3 regions of the Bacillus sp. FJAT-45350 genome follow, and region 2 is predicted to be linked to each of the others. Evidence: a T-box and tRNA genes for the amino acid it is inferred to sense, from the RefSeq annotation. Region 2 holds a T-box; the other regions hold tRNA genes.
What was found. A T-box is a leader RNA that pairs with one kind of tRNA and senses whether it is charged. The one in region 2 lies ahead of thrS (threonine--tRNA ligase), so its partner is inferred to be a tRNA-Thr.

Region 1 (7,448 bases), on a different contig from region 2:
TTCACCTGAAATACGTGTATCACGTCCAATGAGGACTTTAGGTTTTTCTGTGTCCTTTGTTAGGACATACCCACCGATACGTCCTAGTTTAAATGCTAGCTCAGGGGTTAACTGTGTATTAGCTATTCCCCTAACTCCATCTGTCCCAAAATACTTACCCATGTAAAAATCTCTCCTTCAATGAACATTGTTTATCCATGTTAATTTCAACTCTATTCGTTACTTTGTTCTTTTATTATGACAGTTGCTTTTTGTGATGAGGACTCAAACGATAAGTTCTGTGGTCCGATTACTTGAATCTCAATCTCATGCTCTCCAAGTGCTAGCTCGTTTACATCTATAAACGCTTGAATATTCTCTGGATTTACTTTTTCTAATAATGCAGTAGTACCTTTCAACGTAACATTTACTAGCTGATTAACTGGACTTTCAAAGATAAGCTCTAGCCCTTCTGATAAGCCATTAATATCAACAGGTACTTCTTCTATTAGAAGAGTTTCTTCCTTATTAAGCTCGACTGTTACATTGATTACCTGTGGGTCAACCCTTTCAACTCCCCTCGGTCTTGGGACAGCAAGCTGAAGTGTCTGACTTTCTGTAATCGTGCTTAAATCTATTTCAAGTCCCTCAATAATTGATATCTGTCCAATAACATCTCTTGGACCAAAAATTGTTACTTCTTTTGGCTCTAAAATCACCGATTCTACACTTAAGCCTTCTGGAGGTTCACCCTGCTTACTAACCTTGACTGGTACCTCTTTATAAGGACTCGTAATTGGAACACGTACATCGACTATCGCTGGTTCAATATCTAGATGAAGTTCGTTCCCCACTTGGTCATAAACCTTAACGGGAACCCCTTTTTCGATTGTCCTATCTGCACCTTGTACATCTACATATGCTTTTGCAATCGCTACTTGTTCGATAATTTCCTCGGCTGCTGTTATTTCTATAGTAACAGGAGTAACAATAGGCGTTCCTACTGTATATCCTTCAGCAACTTCATCACTGTTCACTAAATCAACGGTTACCGGTAGAGTCATTGTTTTCTTTTCTTGTAAAACGACTCTTACAAATTGAGGAACGACGGATACTGATAGTTCACGAGGGAAGCCTTTAGTATGAATGCTTACATGATGAACACCAGGACCCTTATCCTGTAAATCAACAAATACCTCATAATTTGGTCGCGCCACCTGGAACTGAATTAGTGCCCCCTGAGGGCCTGTTAAATTCACTTGAACCGACTCAGTCATCTCAGTGACAACATATTGGTCCTCATCAAAGTGAGCGACTAATGGAACATCTGTTAACGTATGTGAGCCTTTACTAACTCCCGGAAGTACACTTGGTTGATTTGTGAAATTATCAGCGTTTACCATCAAAAATAACATGAGGGCAATAAAAAACGAGATTAGCTTTACAAACCATGGACTAGTAAATAGCTTATCCATCCTTCTTCCCTCCCCACTGCCAACGTGCTGAAGAGGTTTGTACTTGAGTTATTAACTCTCTTTTCAACAATTCATGTAACTTCTCTTCATCTAAATCACGATGAAGCTCTCCATTTTTCGTAAGAGAGATATTTCCTGTTTCTTCTGATACAACTAGAGTAATACAATCAGTCACTTCACTAATTCCAAGTGCTGCACGGTGTCTCGTCCCTAACTCCTTTGATATAAAAGGATTCTCTGATAGCGGTAAGTAACAAGCTGCAGCCATTATCTTATTTTCTTTTATAATAACAGCACCATCATGTAATGGTGTATTTGGTATAAAGACATTGATAAGTAACTCTGATGTTAAATCTGAGTTCATTGAAATCCCTGTCTCTACGTAGTCATTCATTCCCGTTTCCCGTTCAATCGAGAGTAACGCACCGATACGACGCTTGGCCATATAGTTAGCAGCCTTTACAATCGCTTCAATTGATTTCGACGTTTCCTCTTCTTGTGGAATAGTAGAGCGAGAAAATAGGCGACCTCTCCCTAACTGTTCCAACGCCCTTCTCAGCTCCGGCTGAAAGATGATGATAATGGCAAGTAACCCGTAAGTTACGGTTTGATACATTAACCATTCAAGAGTACGCAAACCAAAAAAGCTACTTAAAAACCATATCCCAAGGATAACGGTAATTCCTTTTAATAACTGAACAGCTCTTGTGCCTCGTATAATCATTATTAATTTGTATATTACGTAGGTAACAAGTAATATATCTACTATCTGCCCCAAGTAATTGAGCAGTTGAAAATCTTCTCCCAAAAACATGGCACTTCCTCCAAACCTTTAGCATCAGGAACTACTTTTTTATATTTATAGCTTTATCATTATACCATATTTTAAAACCTATCGTATGCATCATACAGTCCGTCAATGAATACTAGAGCCTCTCTTTTTCCCACTGATGTACGAAACTTACTTACTAGTCTATATTCTCTTTTTCGTTACCTACCACGGTCGTTACATCAGAGAAGAAGCTCTTAATGTGATACCAAATCCATTCTAATACTTGGGTCACCTCATCTATTTCTCCAGATACAGAACCGGCAGAAGCTAGATACTTCTCGCTATTTACGAGAAGCACATTCCCACGAACTTCTCCATTTAACTCTAATGTTCCATTACGAACAACCAAATTTCCTTCAATTACTTCCCCTTCTGGAACAATGACTTTGCCACTCTCATGGTCAATTTGAATGTTTCCGTTTCCTGTCACACTTAGTTCCTCTGAGCTATTCCAAACAGAAATAATACTACTAGACATGAGTATTAGAAAAATAGAAGCAGCTACGGCAAGAGGATGGTTTCTCATCCATTGCTTCCAGGCCACTCTCTTCTTACGCTTTGGTAGTTGTTGCAAGACATTATTTGTAAAGTTAGCCGATGTCTCTATATGAGAGGCACTTTGAACAAAAGCTATTGCTTTTCTCGTTTCCTCATAATGTTTCTTACATGAAACATTTGTCTCTATATAATGTAAAAACTCAGCTTTTTCTTCATTAGTTGTTTCCCCATCTAAATACCGATGCATAAGCTCAATAAAACGTTTATTGTATTCCATGTTCATCACCCTTTCACCTTAGACATTGCCCATTCGCTTACGCAAGGTTTCCCGACCGCGATGAATTCTTGTCTTAACTGTCGATACTGGCAGATCTAAAATCTCGCTGATTTCTTTTAAAGACAAGTCTTCAATGTACTTTAGTATAATCGCAGAGCGATATTTAGGCGGTAAATGGTTGATTTCATCTTGTATCCACTCTTGCATCTCTACCTTAACCACTTGATCATCTGGAAGCTCTTCAGTAGATGCAATTTGTGATTGAACTGTCATCCCCTCTGTACCTTTAATCGGGTCCTCTAAATGAAAGTCTGGCTTCCTCTTTCTAAGACGATCAATTGCTAAGTTCGTTGCTATTCGAAAGAGCCAAGTAGAAAACTTTCTATTAGTATCATATCTATCAATATTTGTATATGCTCGTAAAAAAGCTTCTTGAGCTACATCTTGTGCTTCGTGCATATTCCCAAGCATTCGATAAGATAGTTGATACACTTTGTCCTTATACATCTCAACTAACTCACCAAAAGCTTCCGTATCGCCACTCTTCACTTCTTTAATTAATCTCTTAATTAGTTTCTCCATCTCGTTACCTCCGCTTATTTTGCGGTATTATTACTTCTACGTATAAAACCGTATTTGGTTTCTTTTTATTTACAATTTTATATTTATATTAACACGAATAATATACGAGAAGTTAACAAACTTAGTAGTAGGTGAAACTATATGTAAATACGAAATAATCTTTTAAGAGGTCAGTGACGAACACCAACAAATTGTGTTCAGTTGCAAACAACCATAAGTCCACAAAAAAACCTTAGATACAGTATCTAAGGTAAAAGTGTCTAATATATGGTGGAGCCTAGCGGGATCGAACCGCTGACCTCCTGCGTGCAAGGCAGGCGCTCTCCCAGCTGAGCTAAGGCCCCAACTTAAATTGGAGCGGGTGATGAGAATCGAACTCACGACATCAGCTTGGAAGGCTGAGGTTTTACCACTAAACTACACCCGCTAATAAAATAATTGTAACATATAAATCTATAAAATAAAAGCCTATTCCATTAAAATTAACTTATGGAGCGGAAGACGAGATTCGAACTCGCGACCCCCACCTTGGCAAGGTGGTGTTCTACCACTGAACTACTTCCGCAAAGATAAAATGGTGAGCCATGAAGGATTCGAACCTTCGACCCTCTGATTAAAAGTCAGATGCTCTACCAACTGAGCTAATGGCTCTTGCTGTTATATACTAAGTAATTCTTGTTGTAAACGGACGATGTTTGGCTTCATTGCCTTACCTAATCTCTTTCTCTTCTAGAAATGCTTCGAGGTGCATCCGTCGAGACAACTCGTAGTTGTTTCTGAGAAGTATGGCTCGTAACTCAGCTAATGCCTCTTGCTGTTATATAGTAAGTAAATGGCTGGGCTAGCTGGATTCGAACCAGCGCATGACGGAGTCAAAGTCCGTTGCCTTACCGCTTGGCTATAGCCCACTATGATATAAATCAAATGGTGGAGGGGGACGGATTCGAACCGCCGAACCCTAAGGAGCGGATTTACAGTCCGCCGCGTTTAGCCACTTCGCTACCCCTCCAGGTCTACTATGTATAGCTATAAGTAGCGAAATACTATCTGTAAACACAGCATAAAAAATGGTGCCGGCAAGAGGACTTGAACCCCCAACCTACTGATTACAAGTCAGTTGCTCTACCAGTTGAGCTACACCGGCGTATTATGGTGGAGGATGACGGGATCGAACCGCCGACCCCCTGCTTGTAAGGCAGGTGCTCTCCCAGCTGAGCTAATCCTCCATATGGTGACCCGTACGGGATTCGAACCCGTGTTACCGCCGTGAAAGGGCGGTGTCTTAACCGCTTGACCAACGGGCCAGTGTCAATAATGTCTCTCTGACAAAAAATATTATACTAAAAAATAAATTTGTGTGCAACTCTTTTTTTCTATAGTTTATTTTGAAATTCAATACTAAATCTCAAAATAAAAAACCCTCATTTATAAGAGAGAAATTAATTTGTCTTACCTGCAATTCTGGAGCTTCCAAGCGGACTCGAACCGCTGACCCCTTCCTTACCATGGAAGTGCTCTACCTACTGAGCTATGGAAGCATGGCTCCACAGGTAGGACTCGAACCTACGACCGATCGGTTAACAGCCGATTGCTCTACCACTGAGCTACTGTGGAATAAGAAAGAGTAACTTAAAGGAAGTTTATAATATTGTAAATAAAAAAACCTAGCAACGTCCTACTCTCGCAGGGGGAAGCCCCCAACTACCATCGGCGCTGAAGAGCTTAACTTCCGTGTTCGGCATGGGAACGGGTGTGGCCTCTTCGCCATCATCACTAAGTCAACCACTCTGTGATACTTCCTCGCAAGACTTGCGACGAGTAACCGCAGGAGCAGATTTCTTCGCTGAAATTGCTTTCAGCTGAGAGTTGTTCTCTCAAAACTAGATAGTGTTATATATGCAGGTCGTCGAATTCATTTCAACCTTAGAAAATTGGATAAGCCCTCGACCGATTAGTATCTCTCAGCTCCACATGTCACCATGCTTCCACCCGAGACCTATCAACCTCATCATCTCTAAGGGGTCTTACTTACTTAACGTAATGGGAAATCTCATCTTGAGGGGGGCTTCATGCTTAGATGCTTTCAGCACTTATCCCGTCCACACGTAGCTACCCAGCTATGCTCCTGGCGGAACAACTGGTACACCAGCGGTGTGTCCATCCCGGTCCTCTCGTACTAAGGACAGCTCCTCTCAAATTTCCTACGCCCGCGACGGATAGGGACCGAACTGTCTCACGACGTTCTGAACCCAGCTCGCGTACCGCTTTAATGGGCGAACAGCCCAACCCTTGGGACCTACTTCAGCCCCAGGATGCGATGAGCCGACATCGAGGTGCCAAACCTCCCCGTCGATGTGGACTCTTGGGGGAGATAAGCCTGTTATCCCCAGGGTAGCTTTTATCCGTTGAGCGATGGCCCTTCCATGCGGAACCACCGGATCACTAAGCCCGACTTTCGTCCCTGCTCGACTTGTAGGTCTCGCAGTCAAGCTCCCTTATGCCTTTGCACTCTACGAATGATTTCCAACCATTCTGAGGGAACCTTTGGGCGCCTCCGTTACTGTTTAGGAGGCGACCGCCCCAGTCAAACTGCCCACCTGACACTGTCCCCGAACCGGATCACGGTCCTAGGTTAGAATTTCAATACAGTCAGGGTAGTATCCCACCGACGCCTCCACCGAAGCTTGCGCTCCGGTTTCCAAGGCTCCTACCTATCCTGTACAAACTGTACCAAAATCCAATATCAAGCTACAGTAAAGCTCCATGGGGTCTTTCCGTCCTGTCGCGGGTAACCTGCATCTTCACAGGTAATATAATTTCACCGGGTCTCTCGTTGAGACAGTATCCAAGTCGTTACACCATTCGTGCGGGTCGGAACTTACCCGACAAGGAATTTCGCTACCTTAGGACCGTTATAGTTACGGCCGCCGTTTACTGGGGCTTCAATTCAAAGCTTCTCCCGAAGGATAACCTCTCCTCTTAACCTTCCAGCACCGGGCAGGTGTCAGCCCCTATACTTCGCCTTGCGGCTTCGCAGAGACCTGTGTTTTTGCTAAACAGTCGCTTGGATCTTTTCACTGCGGCTCTCTCGGGCTTGCACCCTAACAGAGCACCCCTTCTCCCGAAGTTACGGGGTCATTTTGCCGAGTTCCTTAACGAGAGTTCTCCCGAGCGTCTTAGAATTCTCTTCTCGCCTACCTGTGTCGGTTTGCGGTACGGGCACCTCTCACCTCGCTAGAGGCTTTTCTTGGCAGTGGAGGATCAGGAACTTCGCTACTATTATTTCGCTCGCCATCACAGCTCAGCCTTTACGATAAGCGGATTTTCCTACTTACCAGCCTAACTGCTTGGACGCACATATCCATCAGTGCGCTTACCCTACCTTACTGCGTCCCCCCATTACTCAAACGGTGAGGAGGTGGTACAGGAATATCAACCTGTTGTCCATCGCCTACGCCTTTCGGCCTCGGCTTAGGTCCCGACTTACCCTGAGCGGACGAGCCTTCCTCAGGAAACCTTGGGCTTTCGACGGAGGGGATTCTCACCCCTCTTTTCGCTACTCATACCGGCATTCTCACTTCTAAGCGCTCCACCAGTCCTCTCGGTCTGACTTCGCAGCACTTAGAACGCTCCCCTACCACTGACACCTAAGGTGTCAATCCATAGCTTCGGTGATACGTTTAGCCCCGGTACATTTTCGGCGCAGAGTCACTCGACCAGTGAGCTATTACGCACTCTTTAAATGGTGGCTGCTTCTAAGCCAACATCCTGGTTGTCTGTGCAACTCCACATCCTTTTCCACTTA
Region 2 (7,448 bases):
ACAAATTACCTAAATGGTTAATAGAAGAAAATAAAAAGCAGACGATAGAGAAAAAAGAAGAAAAAAGTCAAAAAACTAGTAAAGACTTTGCAGAGAAGAAGCTTCAATTTGAAATGATGTTGAAGCAACGTATGGAGGAGAAGCAAAAGAGGGAGGAGTAACCTATGGAATCTATTCAATCAGCTTTTGGGGAATTAATGAATGGTCGAAAGCTTGGTAACAAGCTTGAAGATATGCAGAGAGAATTACTTAGTGATGTAAGAATACAAGAATTTTTGCAAAAGAACACAAATGTAACAAATGACATGATCGAGCGTAGCATGGCCAAAATGTTTGAATATCGAAGTGAGATTCGAAATTGTGAACAATGTCCTGGACTTGAGAAGTGTTCAAACATGATATCTGGTTACCAGCCATCATTATTTATTGATGGGAATCGTTTGAGCACAAATTATACACCTTGTTCTTTAAAACAGGCTTATGATGAACGGAAGAAAGAACAAGAGTTAGTTAAGAGTTTGTACATTCCAAAGGAGATTTTGGATGCACGTTTTGATCAGATTGAAACTGATAACGAAGTAAGACTAGAAGCAATTCACATCGCCTTTCAATTTGCTACTTCAATTAAGCCAGGTGAAGAAAGTCGTGGGCTTTATCTATATGGGAAATTTGGTGTTGGTAAAACATATATTATGGGAGCCGTTGCTAACGAATTAAAAGACCGTAATATCGAAACGCATCTCGTCTATACACCAGATTTCTTCCGTGAAATGAAACAAGGTATTTCCGACGGAAGTTTCCATGAAAAATTAGATAGAATCAAACGAGCACAAGTACTTATTCTAGACGACATAGGAGCGGAAAATATGTCTAGCTGGGTAAGGGATGAAATTCTCGGGGTTATTTTACAGTATCGTATGTTAGAGAAATTACCTACGTTATTTACATCAAATTACGATCAAGATGAGCTAGAAGAGCATCTGGCTTATTCCGATAAGGGTGGAATTGAAGAACTTAAAGCTAAGCGAATTATGGAAAGAATACGTCACTATGCTACATGCGTAAATGTTGGTGGCCATAATCGTCGAAAGTAATCAGCGTAGTGCAAGAAAAGATTTTGAATCTATGTTAGTATTAAACTAGTTTACAATTTTGGAGGAATCTCAATGAGCATAGATCTAATTCTCGAACGGGCTATTCAAGGTGAACGTATCTCTATGGAAGATGCTATCAAATTATATGAAAGTGATGAAGTAGAGAAAATGGGGGAAGTAGCAAATATAATTATGCAAAAGTGGCACCCAGAACCAATAACAACGTTTGTTATTGGACGAAATGTGAACTATACAAACTTTTGTGACACTTATTGCAAATTTTGTGCTTTTTACCGCCCACCTGGACACAAGGATGGTTACGTATTAAGTGATGAAGAAGTATATAATAAGATTCAAGAAACTGTAGATGTAGGTGGTACAGAAATCTTAATGCAAGGTGGAACAAATCCCGACCTTCCATTAAGCTACTATACTGATTTACTACGTAATATTAAAACACGTTTTAATATAACAATGCATTCATTTTCCCCTGCGGAAATCTGGAAAATAGTTGAAGTGTCAGGAAAAACTCTAGAAGAAGTATTGATAGAGTTAAAAGAGGCGGGCTTAGATTCTGTACCAGGTGGAGGAGCAGAAATTCTAACTGATAAAACACGTAATCGTGTCAGTCGTATTAAGAGTTCATGGACTGAGTGGATGGACTGTATGAAGATGGTAAAGAAAGTTGGAATGCATGGGACTGCCACAATGGTGATTGGATTAGGAGAAACGATAGAGGAACGTGCTCTTCACTTACAACGTGTTCGTGATGCACAAGACGAAACAGAATGCTTCTTAGCCTTTATTTCTTGGACATTCCAGCCTGAAAATACGAATCTTAAAGGTGAGAAAACATCTCCTAGAGAGTATTTAAAGAATGTTGCTATTTCAAGAATATTCTTAGATAATATTGCAAACTTTCAATCTTCTTGGGTTACAATGGGACCTGAAGTAGGTAAGGAATCTCTCTCTTATGGATGTAACGATTTTGGAAGCACAATGATGGAAGAAAATGTAGTTTCTGCGGCGGGGACGACACATAAGGTTAACACGAATCAAATTTTACAACTTATACGTGAAGCTGGGAAGATACCAGCTCAACGTAATACGAAGTATAATATCGTCCGGAACTTCGCAGATGAAGAAACAACTGATAAAGACTTTATTATGCAAAACTAGGGATAAATGTAGAATTGCAAATGTAAGGAGAAATAGTGTGCGCTTTTGCACTGCTATTTCTCCTTTTTTGTCTATTTAATTAATAATTCCTAACTCATAATTCATAATTGCCTCTAGCTTGTCATAGGAATGGTATAGAACGACAAACGGAATTAAGAAATCGCATATAGAGGATGCAGCAAATCATTCCATCAATAGGCAAGAGCCTACTGAAGTTTCACTTTATGGACAAGGGGGAATATCTGTTGATTTCAATACATTTTGAAGAAGAGCAAGATTGCCAGCAATTATTCAAAAAAATTATGTCGTACTTAGAGAAGTATAAACACCTTGGTTTGAAAGGAGAGGTCATTTGTAATGATATCGATGTCATTACAATTAACTATACAGACGAATATGTATTTTATAATTCATTCCAGCCGCTCCTAGTATCGATTTTGACCAATCATGTAATTGCTACAAAAGAAAGCGAGTGGTTAACTGAAATTATTGAGAATATGTTTTATTTTACAGATCCTGAGGAGCAAGAACAAATTTTGATAATCGCCCGTTCTATTTTAGAAGGCGACCGAGAGGACTTACCAAATATTACACCGTTCTTTAAACGAGATACGTTTATTTATGATGCATTTTCATCAAGCCTTGATCACAATACAACGTTCTATTATGAGCCATTTTTAACATTTCGTCTAAAGGATTATGGCGAAATGCTTATTGACTGTGTAGAAATTGCGATTGATGAATACTTTCTAGAACAAGAATACCAAAATATGATCGAAAATTTACGTCAATTTTTAAGAATAACACCATCGATTCATGATACATTGCATTTAGTTTACGATGGGGAGCAATTTACTTTTTACGATAAGGTATACAAACAAATTCATGTAAACGAATTAGCGAAACATTTGAGAGAAGAGCTGGTGTTTGAAGAGGATTTGGAAGTAAGTGAAATGGTTATAAGTCCGCTAGTAAGCATGCTTCCTTCTCATTTAAATGTGTATAGTGATGACGTTGATCATGGAATCTTACTGACGATTCAAGCGTTATTTGAAGAACGAGTTGTCCTGCAACCGTTAGAGGCCTTTCGAATAAAATCTCAACTTTTATAAAGGCTTTTCTTTATAAAATGTAATATGAAAATATTGTTTTTGTATTAGGGTTGATTTTCTTAGTCGAAATTTCTATAATACTACATAGTTAGTGAAAATAACTGTACAAAGTGTCGATGAGGACAATAGTCTTTTTTTACGGTTTTACAGAAAGGGAAGTCATGGCTGAGAGCTTCCTAATACGAGAAATGGACTTACCACCTCTGAACTTCAGCAGGGAACCAACTTGTAGTATCTGCTGACGGCTACAGACCGTTATTCTTGAACCATGAGCCAATAGGTGAGCTATGTTTATTTAGCGATTTATTGGAAACAAGGGTGGAACCACGAGAGATAACACTCGTCCCTTTGCTATATTTGTAGCAGGGATCGAGTGTTTTTTTATGCATTTACAAACACAAGAGGAGTGGAAAACAGATGGGACAAGTACAAATTACATTTCCAGACGGAGCAGTTAAGGAGTTTGAACAAGGTGTAACTCCAGAAGAGATTGCAGGGTCTATTAGTCCAGGATTAAGAAAGAAAACAATTGCAGGGAAAGTGAACGGAAAAGTTATCGATGTAACTCGTGGAATAGAAGAGGATGCATCGATTGAACTTGTAACGTTAGATAATAAGGAAGGTCTAGAAGTGTACCGTCACAGTACAGCTCACTTAATGGCACAGGCGATTAAGCGTCTTTATCCAGAAGTAAAGCTTGGAATTGGTCCAATTATTGAAGATGGCTTCTATTATGATATTGAGATGCCACATACATTAACACCAGAAGACTTACCAAAGATTGAAAAAGAAATGAAGAAAATCATCAACGAAAATCATGAAATTAAGCGTAGAGAAGTAACTCGTGAAGAGGCGTTAGCAATTTATGAAGAGCTTGGTGATCATTTAAAGCTTGAGTTAATTCGTGAGTTACCTGAGGGTGAGTCTATTACGATTTATGACCAAGGAGAGTTCTTTGATTTATGTCGTGGACCACATCTACCTTCTACAGGAAAAATTAAAGCGATAAAACTACTAAGTATTGCTGGTGCTTACTGGCGTGGAAACAGTGACAACCAAATGCTTCAACGTATTTACGGTACATCATTTCCTAAGCAAGCACAGCTTGATGAGCATTTACATTTCATTGAAGAAGCACAAAAGCGTGACCACCGTAAGTTAGGAAAAGAATTACAATTATTTATGTTCTCAGAAGAGGCTCCTGGTATGCCGTTCTATTTACCAAAAGGACAAATCATCCGTACAGAGCTTGAAAACTTCTCGCGTGGCCTACAGAGAAAAGCAGGCTATGATGAAGTTCGTACGCCGCTAATGATGAACCAACGTTTATGGGAGCAATCTGGACACTGGGATCACTACCATGAAAACATGTACTTCTCAGATGTAGATGAAACAAAATTTGCGATGAAGCCAATGAACTGTCCTGGTCACATGATGGTATTCAAAAATGAGCTACATTCTTATCGTGATCTTCCAATTCGTATGGCTGAATTTGGACAAGTTCATCGACATGAGCTAAGTGGTGCACTGAATGGTATGCTTCGTGTACGTACATTTACTCAAGATGATGCTCATATCTTTGTTACACCACAACAAATTGAGGCAGAAATTAAGGATGTATTTAAGTTAATTGATGAAATTTATAGCACATTTGGCTTCGAATATTCAGTTGAGCTATCTACTCGTCCGGAAGATTCTATGGGAGACGAAAATCTATGGGAACAAGCAGAAAATGCGTTACGTAATGTGTTAACTGACCTTCAAATTGATTATCATCTAAATGAAGGAGACGGAGCATTCTACGGTCCGAAAATTGACTTCCACATCAAAGATGCACTGAAACGTTCACACCAATGTGCAACGATTCAGTTAGACTTCCAAATGCCAGAGAAGTTTGATTTAACATACGTTGATGAAAACAATCAAAAGGTTCGTCCGGTAGTAATTCACCGTGCGATTTATGGTTCAATTGATCGCTTCTTCGGTATTTTAGTTGAGCATTTTGCGGGGGCATTCCCAACATGGTTAGCTCCAATCCAAGTTGAAGTTATTCCAGTATCAGACGTTCATTTAGAGTACGCAAAAGAAGTGAAGAAGAAGCTTCAGCAAGCTGATATTCGAGTGCATTTAGATACAAGAAATGAGAAAATCGGCTATAAGATTCGTGAAGCGCAAATGCAAAAAATTCCTTACATGCTTGTACTAGGAGATAAAGAAATCGAAGCTGCCGGTGTTAATGTTCGTAAATATGGTGAGCAAGATTCACAATCACTAGGTTTAGAATCATTTATTGAAACAATGACGGAAGAAATTAAAACTAGAAAGCGTTAAATAGTACTTTGACCACAGGAAAGTCGTACATTTAGTGATTACTATACTAAATGTGCGACTTTTTTCATTTGAAATTAGTACTAGTGATATTCATTGAAAAAAAGAGAATATCGTTGCTAGTTCTAACCAAAACAAGTAAAATTAAGAGAAAGACAACAATAAAATAAAACATGAGAAAATAGAAAATCTTATAACTAAAAACTGAAAAGCTAATGTGTAAGATACAGATATAACTATTGCCTCATTAATGAAAATGAGGAGGGGGATTATGAGTTGGCAGCCAACCAAAGATGGACTAATCAGTAGTTTTCAAGAACTTAAGCAACTGATAGAAACGGTTGAAAGCAAAGATAAAGTCGTATTGAAACCATTGTTAAATGAACTTGAAGATTATATTTTAGCATTAGATAATTCCTCCATTCTTGCTGTAACAGATACGTGCGGAATTATCATTGATGTTAATGAAACATTTAGTGAGATTTCTAAATATACACGTGAAGAGTTAATTGGACAAAAACATAGCCTTCTTAAATCAGGATATCATTCCAATGAGTTTTATAAAAATTTATGGGATACGATTTCTAGTGGGGAAGTTTGGGAAGGTGAAATAAAAAACAAGGCGAAAGATGGTAGCTACTATTGGGTTAAGACAAAAATCTATCCTTTCTTTAATGAAAATGGAGTGCCCTATAAATATATTTCCGTTCGTTCAGATATTACTCGAGGAAAACGCTATGAGGAACGGTTGCGTACTGCGCTAAAAAATGACTTCACTACCATTGTCAAGAGTCTCCAAAACTTTGTCTTTAAAGTAAAAAAGAACTCTGATGGTAAATTCATTTTTACATTGTTTGAAGGGAAATTGGCTGAAGAAATTGGTTTAAATACAAAAATTGTTTTTAGTAAAACACCTTTTGAAATTCTGCATAAGGAACTGGCTGAACAGCTAAACCTTAGTATTGAACAAGCTTATCTAGGTGAATCGGTACGATTTGAAAATTCTTTTAAAGGTCGATTTTTTCATACAACTTTATCACCAATAAAAAAGGGAGAAGAGGTTGTATCGGTTGTTGGTTCGGTAAGTGATATAAGTGATTTAAAGAAATCAGAGCTAAAAATTAAACATATGGCGTATCACAACCAATTAACGAATCTACCTAATCGTCAGATGTTTGATGAAGATTTAGTTGGTAGTTTAGAGTCAGTCCGTAAATTTAAGCAGTCAATGTCGATTGTTATGCTTGATTTGGATCACTTTAAGCATATTAATGATTCTTCAGGACACTCTGTTGGTGATGCAATTCTACTGAAGATCGCTAAACGTCTAGAGCAAATAGACTTCCTTAAGCTTAAAGTAGGACAATCTGCTGTCTATCATTTAGGTGGCGACGAATTTATTATTCTATTACAAGAGTTTAAACAGAAGGATATTGATAAAATAGTTAAAAATATCTTATCCGTCTTTGAGGTTCCATTTACGTACAAAGATATTGAATTTTATCTTTCGGTAAGTGCCGGAGTCAGTATGTACCCTTTAAATGGAGATAGTGCAGAAGAACTTCTGAAAAACGCAGATACAGCTTTGTTTGAAGCAAAGTATAACGGTAGAAATACGTATCGACTTTATAGTCCAGAGATGAATAAAAACCTTTTAAAGAAGCTTCAAATAGAAACCGAATTAAGAAAAGCGTTAACGAAGGAAGATGAATTTGTATTATTTTATCAACCTCAA
Region 3 (7,448 bases), on a different contig from region 2:
CTCTCGTTAAATCACTACTATAAATGGCATCAAAAGTGGTAGTTGAAAGGTAACTACCAACTAATTGAGCCTGCTTCTTTCCAGTCGGAGAAAGTTCAAAGTCCTGCCAACCTTGAATTTTGCCAAGACGGTTCCCCATTGATTCACCATGTCTTATGATATAGAGCTTCATGGTTCGTTCTCTCCCTACTCTGATTTACGACCTTCAAATTCTTTACACTTACCTTCTAATTCATCAAGCATTTCAATCATACGATCAATATCTTCAAGTTCAACTACTTCTGGATCAATCGCATCTAAAACATCGCCTAACATTTTCAAGCGTGTGTTCAAATATTTTATTTGGTCATCTTTATTATGAATTGGCTTACCCATGGTCTTGCTCCCTTCAGTTCATCCTTATTATTAGTAGTTCAATTCTAACATACCTTTTTTATTTCTTATTTAAAAATGCACACGTTTCTGAAAGAAAGTTCGTTCAATGTCCTCTTACGATTATTAACGAAATATTGCTCTAATATATCTACAATTTTTTCCTTATTCAAAACCATCCATTCTAACCTTCCATTATTTCCCTTACTATGAATCTCTTTTTCTTATGTTTAAATTACGATATGATTAAGAATAGTACTTCGATTAGACAAAAGGAGTTAACCTATTTTGATTAAGAATAAACAATTACCAATTACCCCTTCTCATGACCCTTGGGAAGCCTATATGGATATAAATGAATATGGTGAACTTCAGCTTTCCAATATTGAATTTACCACAACAACTCTTTGTAATATGAGGTGTGAGCATTGCGCAGTTGGTTATACCCTTCAAACGAAGGATCCTGAACCATTGCCTCTAGAGCTATTCATTAAACGCTTAGAAGAAATTCCTCATTTACGTGCATTAAGTATTACAGGGGGCGAGCCTATGTTATCTATGAAATCTATAGACAACTATGTCGTTCCATTATTGAAATATGCACATGAGCGAGGGATACGAACACAGATTAATTCAAACCTTACAGTAGAACTTGAAAGATACGCGAAGATTACCCCATATTTAGACGTTCTACATATCTCCCATAACTATGGAAGTGTAGATGATTTCTCTGAAATTGGTTTTGCGGTGATGGATAAGAAGCCAACTTTTGAGCAAAGAGCGAAATACTTTGAGAGAATGGTGGAAAACGCGAAAACACTTACAAGTGAAGGAATCATCATCTCTGCTGAAACGATGTTGAATAAGCGTACCCTTCCACACTTAGAACGTATACATGAACAGATTGTTGAAATGGGTTGTCAACGCCATGAGGTGCACCCTATGTACCCTAGTGATTTCGCAAGTCAACTAGAAGTTGCATCCCTGGAAGAGATTCGCTCAGGTATCGATCGTTTATTAAAATGTAGAAATGAAGATGTTTGGATGCTATTTGGTACACTTCCTTTTTATCCATGCAGTGATAACGAGGAAGATTTACAGCTATTCCAACGTCTATTGGATGCAAAGAATGTGACAGTTAGAAACGATCCAGATGGTCGCTCTAGACTAAACGTGAATATTTTTGATGGAGAAATCATCGTGACTGACTTTGGTGATACTCCACCACTCGGGAACGTTCAAGACACATCACTGATGACAGCTTATAAACGATGGATTGAATCTCCAATCGCTAAAGAATTAAGTTGTCATTGTCCTTCTGTAACTTGCTTAGGACCAAACATTCTTGTAAAAAATGCGTACTATCCTGAAATCGATTTTAAAAAACGTACATCTAAACTAAAATAACTGTGAGGGTGCCCCAAAAGGTATAGTTTCACCTTTTGGGGCACCCTCCTTTTACTAGCGAGGCTGGTTAGCAGATAAGAATCTAAATGACATATAATCCTGAACAGGAATCCATGCACCAATTCCTTGCTGTGTCACATTCTTAACTTCTAGATGTTGCTTACCACCTTTTATTGTAATATACACTTCTCCGTACGTAACTTTTCCTTTTTCGTTCGCAGCAGGTACATACCCATATAAGTAGCCTACATTTTTTGGAGCTACATTATATGAGTGGTCTTTTTTCGTTCCATGACCGATGATTGTTTCAAAGCCTAATGGAAGTCCGGTATTTTCAGCAGCTTTGATCATCATCATCTTTTTTACTGCTTCACTATTAGGAACTTTCGCTGTTAAATCACCAGATACTTTCTTTTGCTGTTCTTGAGTGTATTTAAGCTTTTGAGCACTATTTCCACCACGATTGTCAATATAGTTTGTATTCACCTTTTGATACTCCCAATTAACATTCGTTTCAGTTGAATCATAAGACAGAGGCCATTCGCCTAAATAAATAGATGCTTTAAAACCAAGAGCTAATTTTGAATTGCCGATGCTTGATTCATTAAGCAATCGAATAAGTTCAGGATTCTCAATTTTCACTTCAGATTCAGATAAAAGCTCCTCAGCTAAATCACTTGGTTTTAAATGCGGCAAGTCTTGGGTTGGGTTATGATACGTATTTTCCTTTGAGATATTTAATACATAGTCAGGAATCTTTGATCCCTTTTTCTCTTCTTTAGCATCCTCTTCAGCCAGTGTATGTAATGGCAAAAGAGTCAAAAACAATGCAAGCATAATAACGGACAACTTCTTCATGTTAATGCCTCCCTAAGTTCTGATTGTACATAATGTTATAGTTATGAGTAGTTTTTTCGAACTTTAGGGAAATTATCCGTATGTTTCACTTTCAAGAATGATTCTTTTTTGTTACGGTAATGATTAGTTGAATGAGGAATTAAATTTTGGATTATGAAAGGATGTAAAGCATGAACAAACAACGAATCTTATTTATAGGAGCAGGAAGAATGGCCGAGGCTATTTTTTCAGGCTTACTTAAAAACAAGACCAATATAGACAATATCATAATTTCAAATCAAAGTGACGAGCAACGCCTAATTGACATGAAAGGGAAATACGATGTAGACACTACTAGCGATTGGAAATCAGCAATCAATCATTCTGATGTTGTTGTGCTAGCTTGCCCACCTTCTGCACATGAAAGTGTTTTAAATGAAATGAAGTCTCTTGTGACTAATCAATTTATCATTACGGTAGCGGCAGGAATGGGTACAGAACGTCTAGAAGCTGCATTACCTGATGGAACCCCAGTTGCATGGGTCATGCCAAATACATCAGCTGAAATAGGAGAATCTATGTCTATCTATACTTATGGTCAACATGCTACAAACGAACACCGACAAATTCTCGAAATGATTCTTTCTTCTATTGGTACATATGAAGAGTGTAAAGAAGAGCAAGTCCATCTTTTAACAGCTATTACAGGTAGTGCACCGGCGTTTTTATATTCATTCTGTGAAGCGTTAGAAGCTGTGGCAGTTGAATACGGTATGACTGAAGAAAAGGCAAGAACACTAGTCTCGCAAATGGTATATGGTAGTGGCTCAATGCTAAAGAATGGTGGTAATCCATCAGTACTTCGTGAACAAGTCACTTCACCTGGTGGAGCAACTGCTGCTGGACTAGAGCAACTTAAAAATGGCAACTTTAATCAGCTGATAGTTGAAGCTGTTAAAGCAACAAATGCCCGTGCAAAGGAATTAGGAAAGGGAAGTTCAGAAGGTTAATCAACCTTTTGAACTTCCCTTTATCATTTGATCGTTATTACCTTACCTTCCACAAGATGTTCTATCTTTGGAAAGAAGAATTGAATTAATGGTCCAATGAGCAATGTAACTATGATCGTACCTATCCCAATCGGCCCTCCTACAAAGAAAGCTAAGACAAGGGCAACAAGTTCAGCCGTTGTTTTTGCGACCATTAATTTGAAACCAAAAAGCTTTTGAAGCGTAAACATAAACCCGTCAATTGGAATAACAGCAAATTTCCCTTGAAGATATGTCGCAATTCCAAGTCCCATTGTAACGACACCAATAAGTAAAATCGCTAGCTGAATCGCAAAACCCTCAAATCCAACATCTCGAAAAACAAACAAAAGCCAAAAATCAATGAAATAACCTAATAGAACAACTGTAATGATAGCCAAAAAGTCCGGCCTTGCTTTTTGTAGTATCGCATTGACAATAATAAGTATGATACCAACCAGGATAACCCAATTACCGACTGTCAACCCAGTAATACTAGCTAAACCAACACTTAGCGCATCCCAAGCACCTGTACCGAGCTGAGAAACGATTGTGAGTGTTATTCCTATAGCGAGAATAAATAAACCTAAAAGGTAACTTATTCCCCTTCTTATTTTAAGTTCCATTTATTAATAACTCCTTTAGCATAAACCATTTCTAAAAAAGGACAATCTCATTATATTATGGTGTAATTCTTTATAGAACATGTAAAAACATATTACTTTCCAAATCATTTTGAATATTTTTCTAATAAATTTGGAAATGTAAGACTTGAGAGAATGATAAGGAGGGATATGATTTGGACCTACACTTTATTTGGAAGGCAATTTTAATTGTGTTTGTTGGTATCACAATTTTGCGAATTGGAGGTAGGAAGTCAATTTCTCAATTAACTGTCTCTCAAACAGTTATCATGATTTCAATCGGGAATTTAATGATTCAGCCTGTTAGTAATCGGAATATATGGGTCACTTTTTTAATAGGCTTATTACTTGTACTTACACTAATATTTATTGAGTTTCTTCAATTAAAGTTTGATAAAGTTGAGAACTTTATGACCGGTAAATCAAATATTGTTATTGAAAATGGAAAAATAAACGTTGAAAATTTAAAAAAGATGAGACTAACAGTTGATCAACTGGAAGTACGTCTTCGTCAAGAGAATGTGCAGAGCATTCTCCATGTGAAATGGGCTACTATTGAACCTAGTGGACAGCTAGGGCTCATTTTATCAGAACCACAACAACCTGCTACTAAACAAGACATCCAAACACTAATTAATTATGTCCATATGAAAATTCCAGCTGGTGCCAAGCCTCCATCGATCGTCCAGCCCTCACAAGAAGATTTATTTATCGAAGTCCAACAGAAAAAAGACGCAAAACCTCATAAGGAATTTCTAGAATAAAAAAGTGTGTTTGAAAATGGAACGAACCTCTTTTTAAACACACTCCTTCTCATTTTTTCAATAATCTGCTTCTTGTCCCAATTACCATAAATATAATATAAAGCTAGTATTCCAGCTGATATAGCCATCATTGACAAGCCAGATGGAAGACCTAATTTAATAGTGCCCTTAGCTACTTCTTATTAAACAACAAAAAAACTGCTACAATAAGCAGTTTACATTATGTATCATAATTAGTTATATGGTGCGGGTGAAGGGACTTGAACCCCCACGTCATAAGACACTAGATCCTAAGTCTAGCGCGTCTGCCAATTCCGCCACACCCGCATTGAAATGGTGAGCCATGAAGGATTCGAACCTTCGACCCTCTGATTAAAAGTCAGATGCTCTACCAACTGAGCTAATGGCTCTTGAAGTTTAAACTGTAAGTAGTTCATGATGTTTACGGACGATGTTTCGCTCCGCAGCTTTTCTGTCTCTTCCTCTACTAGAGAAATGCTTCTATGTTTATCCGTCGAGACAACTCGTAAAATATTCTGAGAGGATTTGCTCGTAACTGAGCTAATGGCTCTTGAATCTAAAAAGAATGCCGGCAAGAGGACTTGAACCCCCAACCTACTGATTACAAGTCAGTTGCTCTACCAGTTGAGCTACACCGGCGTACTATGGTGGAGGATGACGGGATCGAACCGCCGACCCCCTGCTTGTAAGGCAGGTGCTCTCCCAGCTGAGCTAATCCTCCGAAGTATTGATGAAGTGAATCAGAGTAGATCCCTGTTTCTTTCTCTTCTAGTTTAACCAAGTTGTCTATGCGTCGAAACAACTCGTAAGATATTCCATGAAGTATTGCTCGTAGCTGAGCTAATCCTCCATATTTATGGTGACCCGTACGGGATTCGAACCCGTGTTACCGCCGTGAAAGGGCGGTGTCTTAACCGCTTGACCAACGGGCCATAAATGGCTCCACAGGTAGGACTCGAACCTACGACCGATCGGTTAACAGCCGATTGCTCTACCACTGAGCTACTGTGGAATACTAATACTTGTCCTATTTACTACCTGAATAAATGGTGGGCCTAAGTGGACTCGAACCACCGACCTCACGCTTATCAGGCGTGCGCTCTAACCAGCTGAGCTATAGGCCCATTTTAAAATGGTGCGCCCTGAGAGATTCGAACTCCCGACCTCTTGATTCGTAGTCAAGCACTCTATCCAGCTGAGCTAAGGGCGCAAATGATATTATAGCTTACTTAATGAAGTAAATCATGCTCCTGCGATTACTCGTCGCAAGCTAGCAACGAAGTAAACCAAGAGTAATAAGCTTTTGGTGCCGAGGGCCGGACTTGAACCGGCACGATAGTCACCTACCGCAGGATTTTAAGTCCTGTGTGTCTGCCAATTCCACCACCCCGGCAGGCAGTATAAAAGATAATGCTTGGAGGCGGCACCCGGATTTGAACCGGGGATAAGGGTTTTGCAGACCCGTGCCTTACCACTTGGCTATGCCGCCAAGAACTACATTATACTTTGTTTCTCTGGAGCGGAAGACGAGATTCGAACTCGCGACCCCCACCTTGGCAAGGTGGTGTTCTACCACTGAACTACTTCCGCTTATAAATGGCTGGGCTAGCTGGATTCGAACCAGCGCATGACGGAGTCAAAGTCCGTTGCCTTACCGCTTGGCTATAGCCCAATACTAGTTATTTAAATGGGGCGACTGATGGGAATCGAACCCACGAATGCCGGAGCCACAATCCGGTGCGTTAACCACTTCGCCACAACCGCCATAATTACATATATTATTGGCAGGGGCAGTAGGAATCGAACCCACACCGGAGGTTTTGGAGACCTCTGTTCTACCGTTAAACTATGCCCCTATTGAGTTAAATGGTGGAGGGGGACGGATTCGAACCGCCGAACCCTAAGGAGCGGATTTACAGTCCGCCGCGTTTAGCCACTTCGCTACCCCTCCATCATAAAAAAAGACAGAAAAAATGGTGGCTCAGGACGGAATCGAACCGCCGACACATGGATTTTCAGTCCATTGCTCTACCGACTGAGCTACTGAGCCATATCTGTATTAAAGAATTAAATGGCGGTCCGGACGGGACTCGAACCCGCGACCTCCTGCGTGACAGGCAGGCATTCTAACCAACTGAACTACCGGACCAGATAAATTTTAGTGAAATCGACGATGTAGGATTTGCTCCTGCGGTTACTCGTCGCAAAAAACTACAATGATGCTTAATCAGGAAGCTTACGTTTTTGGTTGCGGGGGACGGATTTGAACCGTCGACCTTCGGGTTATGAGCCCGACGAGCTACCAGACTGCTCCACCCCGCGTCGATATTATAGAGTACGGATGATGTAAATATCCGTAGCATTAACTGTTTCTT

Region 1: it has a tRNA-Thr gene. The T-box ahead of thrS (threonine--tRNA ligase) is inferred to sense a tRNA for this amino acid. The anticodon was not compared.
Region 3: it has a tRNA-Thr gene. The T-box ahead of thrS (threonine--tRNA ligase) is inferred to sense a tRNA for this amino acid. The anticodon was not compared.

The regions. Positions count from the first base shown of each region.
Region 1 is NZ_NISU01000001.1:3,168,191-3,175,638, forward strand. Features, by position in the region: gene glmM (phosphoglucosamine mutase) at 1-162, opposite strand, end outside; gene CD003_RS16010 (CdaR family protein) at 213-1,454, opposite strand; gene cdaA (diadenylate cyclase CdaA) at 1,447-2,268, opposite strand; gene CD003_RS16020 (anti-sigma factor family protein) at 2,423-3,061, opposite strand; gene sigW (RNA polymerase sigma factor SigW) at 3,080-3,643, opposite strand; tRNA gene CD003_RS16030 (tRNA-Ala) at 3,912-3,987, opposite strand; tRNA gene CD003_RS16035 (tRNA-Gly) at 3,997-4,070, opposite strand; tRNA gene CD003_RS16040 (tRNA-Gly) at 4,134-4,208, opposite strand; tRNA gene CD003_RS16045 (tRNA-Lys) at 4,219-4,294, opposite strand; tRNA gene CD003_RS16050 (tRNA-Gln) at 4,477-4,551, opposite strand; tRNA gene CD003_RS16055 (tRNA-Tyr) at 4,569-4,652, opposite strand; tRNA gene CD003_RS16060 (tRNA-Thr) at 4,712-4,787, opposite strand; tRNA gene CD003_RS16065 (tRNA-Val) at 4,794-4,869, opposite strand; tRNA gene CD003_RS16070 (tRNA-Glu) at 4,873-4,947, opposite strand; tRNA gene CD003_RS16075 (tRNA-Thr) at 5,106-5,181, opposite strand; tRNA gene CD003_RS16080 (tRNA-Asn) at 5,183-5,257, opposite strand; rRNA gene rrf (5S ribosomal RNA) at 5,306-5,421, opposite strand; rRNA gene CD003_RS16090 (23S ribosomal RNA) at 5,575-7,448, opposite strand, start outside.
Region 2 is NZ_NISU01000002.1:400,462-407,909, forward strand. Features, by position in the region: gene CD003_RS18515 (replication initiation and membrane attachment family protein) at 1-161, shown strand, start outside; gene dnaI (primosomal protein DnaI) at 165-1,094, shown strand; gene mqnC (cyclic dehypoxanthinyl futalosine synthase) at 1,167-2,273, shown strand; gene ytxC (putative sporulation protein YtxC) at 2,519-3,385, shown strand; T-box leader at 3,490-3,736, shown strand; gene thrS (threonine--tRNA ligase) at 3,803-5,716, shown strand; gene CD003_RS18540 (sensor domain-containing protein) at 5,985-7,448, shown strand, end outside.
Region 3 is NZ_NISU01000001.1:2,859,878-2,867,325, forward strand. Features, by position in the region: gene CD003_RS14300 (histidine phosphatase family protein) at 1-172, opposite strand, end outside; gene CD003_RS14305 (SE1561 family protein) at 187-375, opposite strand; gene yfkAB (radical SAM/CxCxxxxC motif protein YfkAB) at 661-1,779, shown strand; gene CD003_RS14315 (YfkD famly protein) at 1,834-2,637, opposite strand; gene proC (pyrroline-5-carboxylate reductase) at 2,808-3,626, shown strand; gene CD003_RS14325 (YczE/YyaS/YitT family protein) at 3,650-4,270, opposite strand; gene CD003_RS14330 (DUF421 domain-containing protein) at 4,444-5,052, shown strand; tRNA gene CD003_RS14335 (tRNA-Leu) at 5,295-5,379, opposite strand; tRNA gene CD003_RS14340 (tRNA-Lys) at 5,387-5,462, opposite strand; tRNA gene CD003_RS14345 (tRNA-Thr) at 5,640-5,712, opposite strand; tRNA gene CD003_RS14350 (tRNA-Val) at 5,719-5,794, opposite strand; tRNA gene CD003_RS14355 (tRNA-Glu) at 5,931-6,005, opposite strand; tRNA gene CD003_RS14360 (tRNA-Asn) at 6,011-6,085, opposite strand; tRNA gene CD003_RS14365 (tRNA-Ile) at 6,121-6,197, opposite strand; tRNA gene CD003_RS14370 (tRNA-Arg) at 6,207-6,283, opposite strand; tRNA gene CD003_RS14375 (tRNA-Leu) at 6,378-6,466, opposite strand; tRNA gene CD003_RS14380 (tRNA-Cys) at 6,489-6,562, opposite strand; tRNA gene CD003_RS14385 (tRNA-Gly) at 6,589-6,663, opposite strand; tRNA gene CD003_RS14390 (tRNA-Gln) at 6,671-6,745, opposite strand; tRNA gene CD003_RS14395 (tRNA-His) at 6,762-6,837, opposite strand; tRNA gene CD003_RS14400 (tRNA-Trp) at 6,856-6,929, opposite strand; tRNA gene CD003_RS14405 (tRNA-Tyr) at 6,941-7,024, opposite strand; tRNA gene CD003_RS14410 (tRNA-Phe) at 7,048-7,123, opposite strand; tRNA gene CD003_RS14415 (tRNA-Asp) at 7,146-7,222, opposite strand; tRNA gene CD003_RS14420 (tRNA-Met) at 7,319-7,395, opposite strand.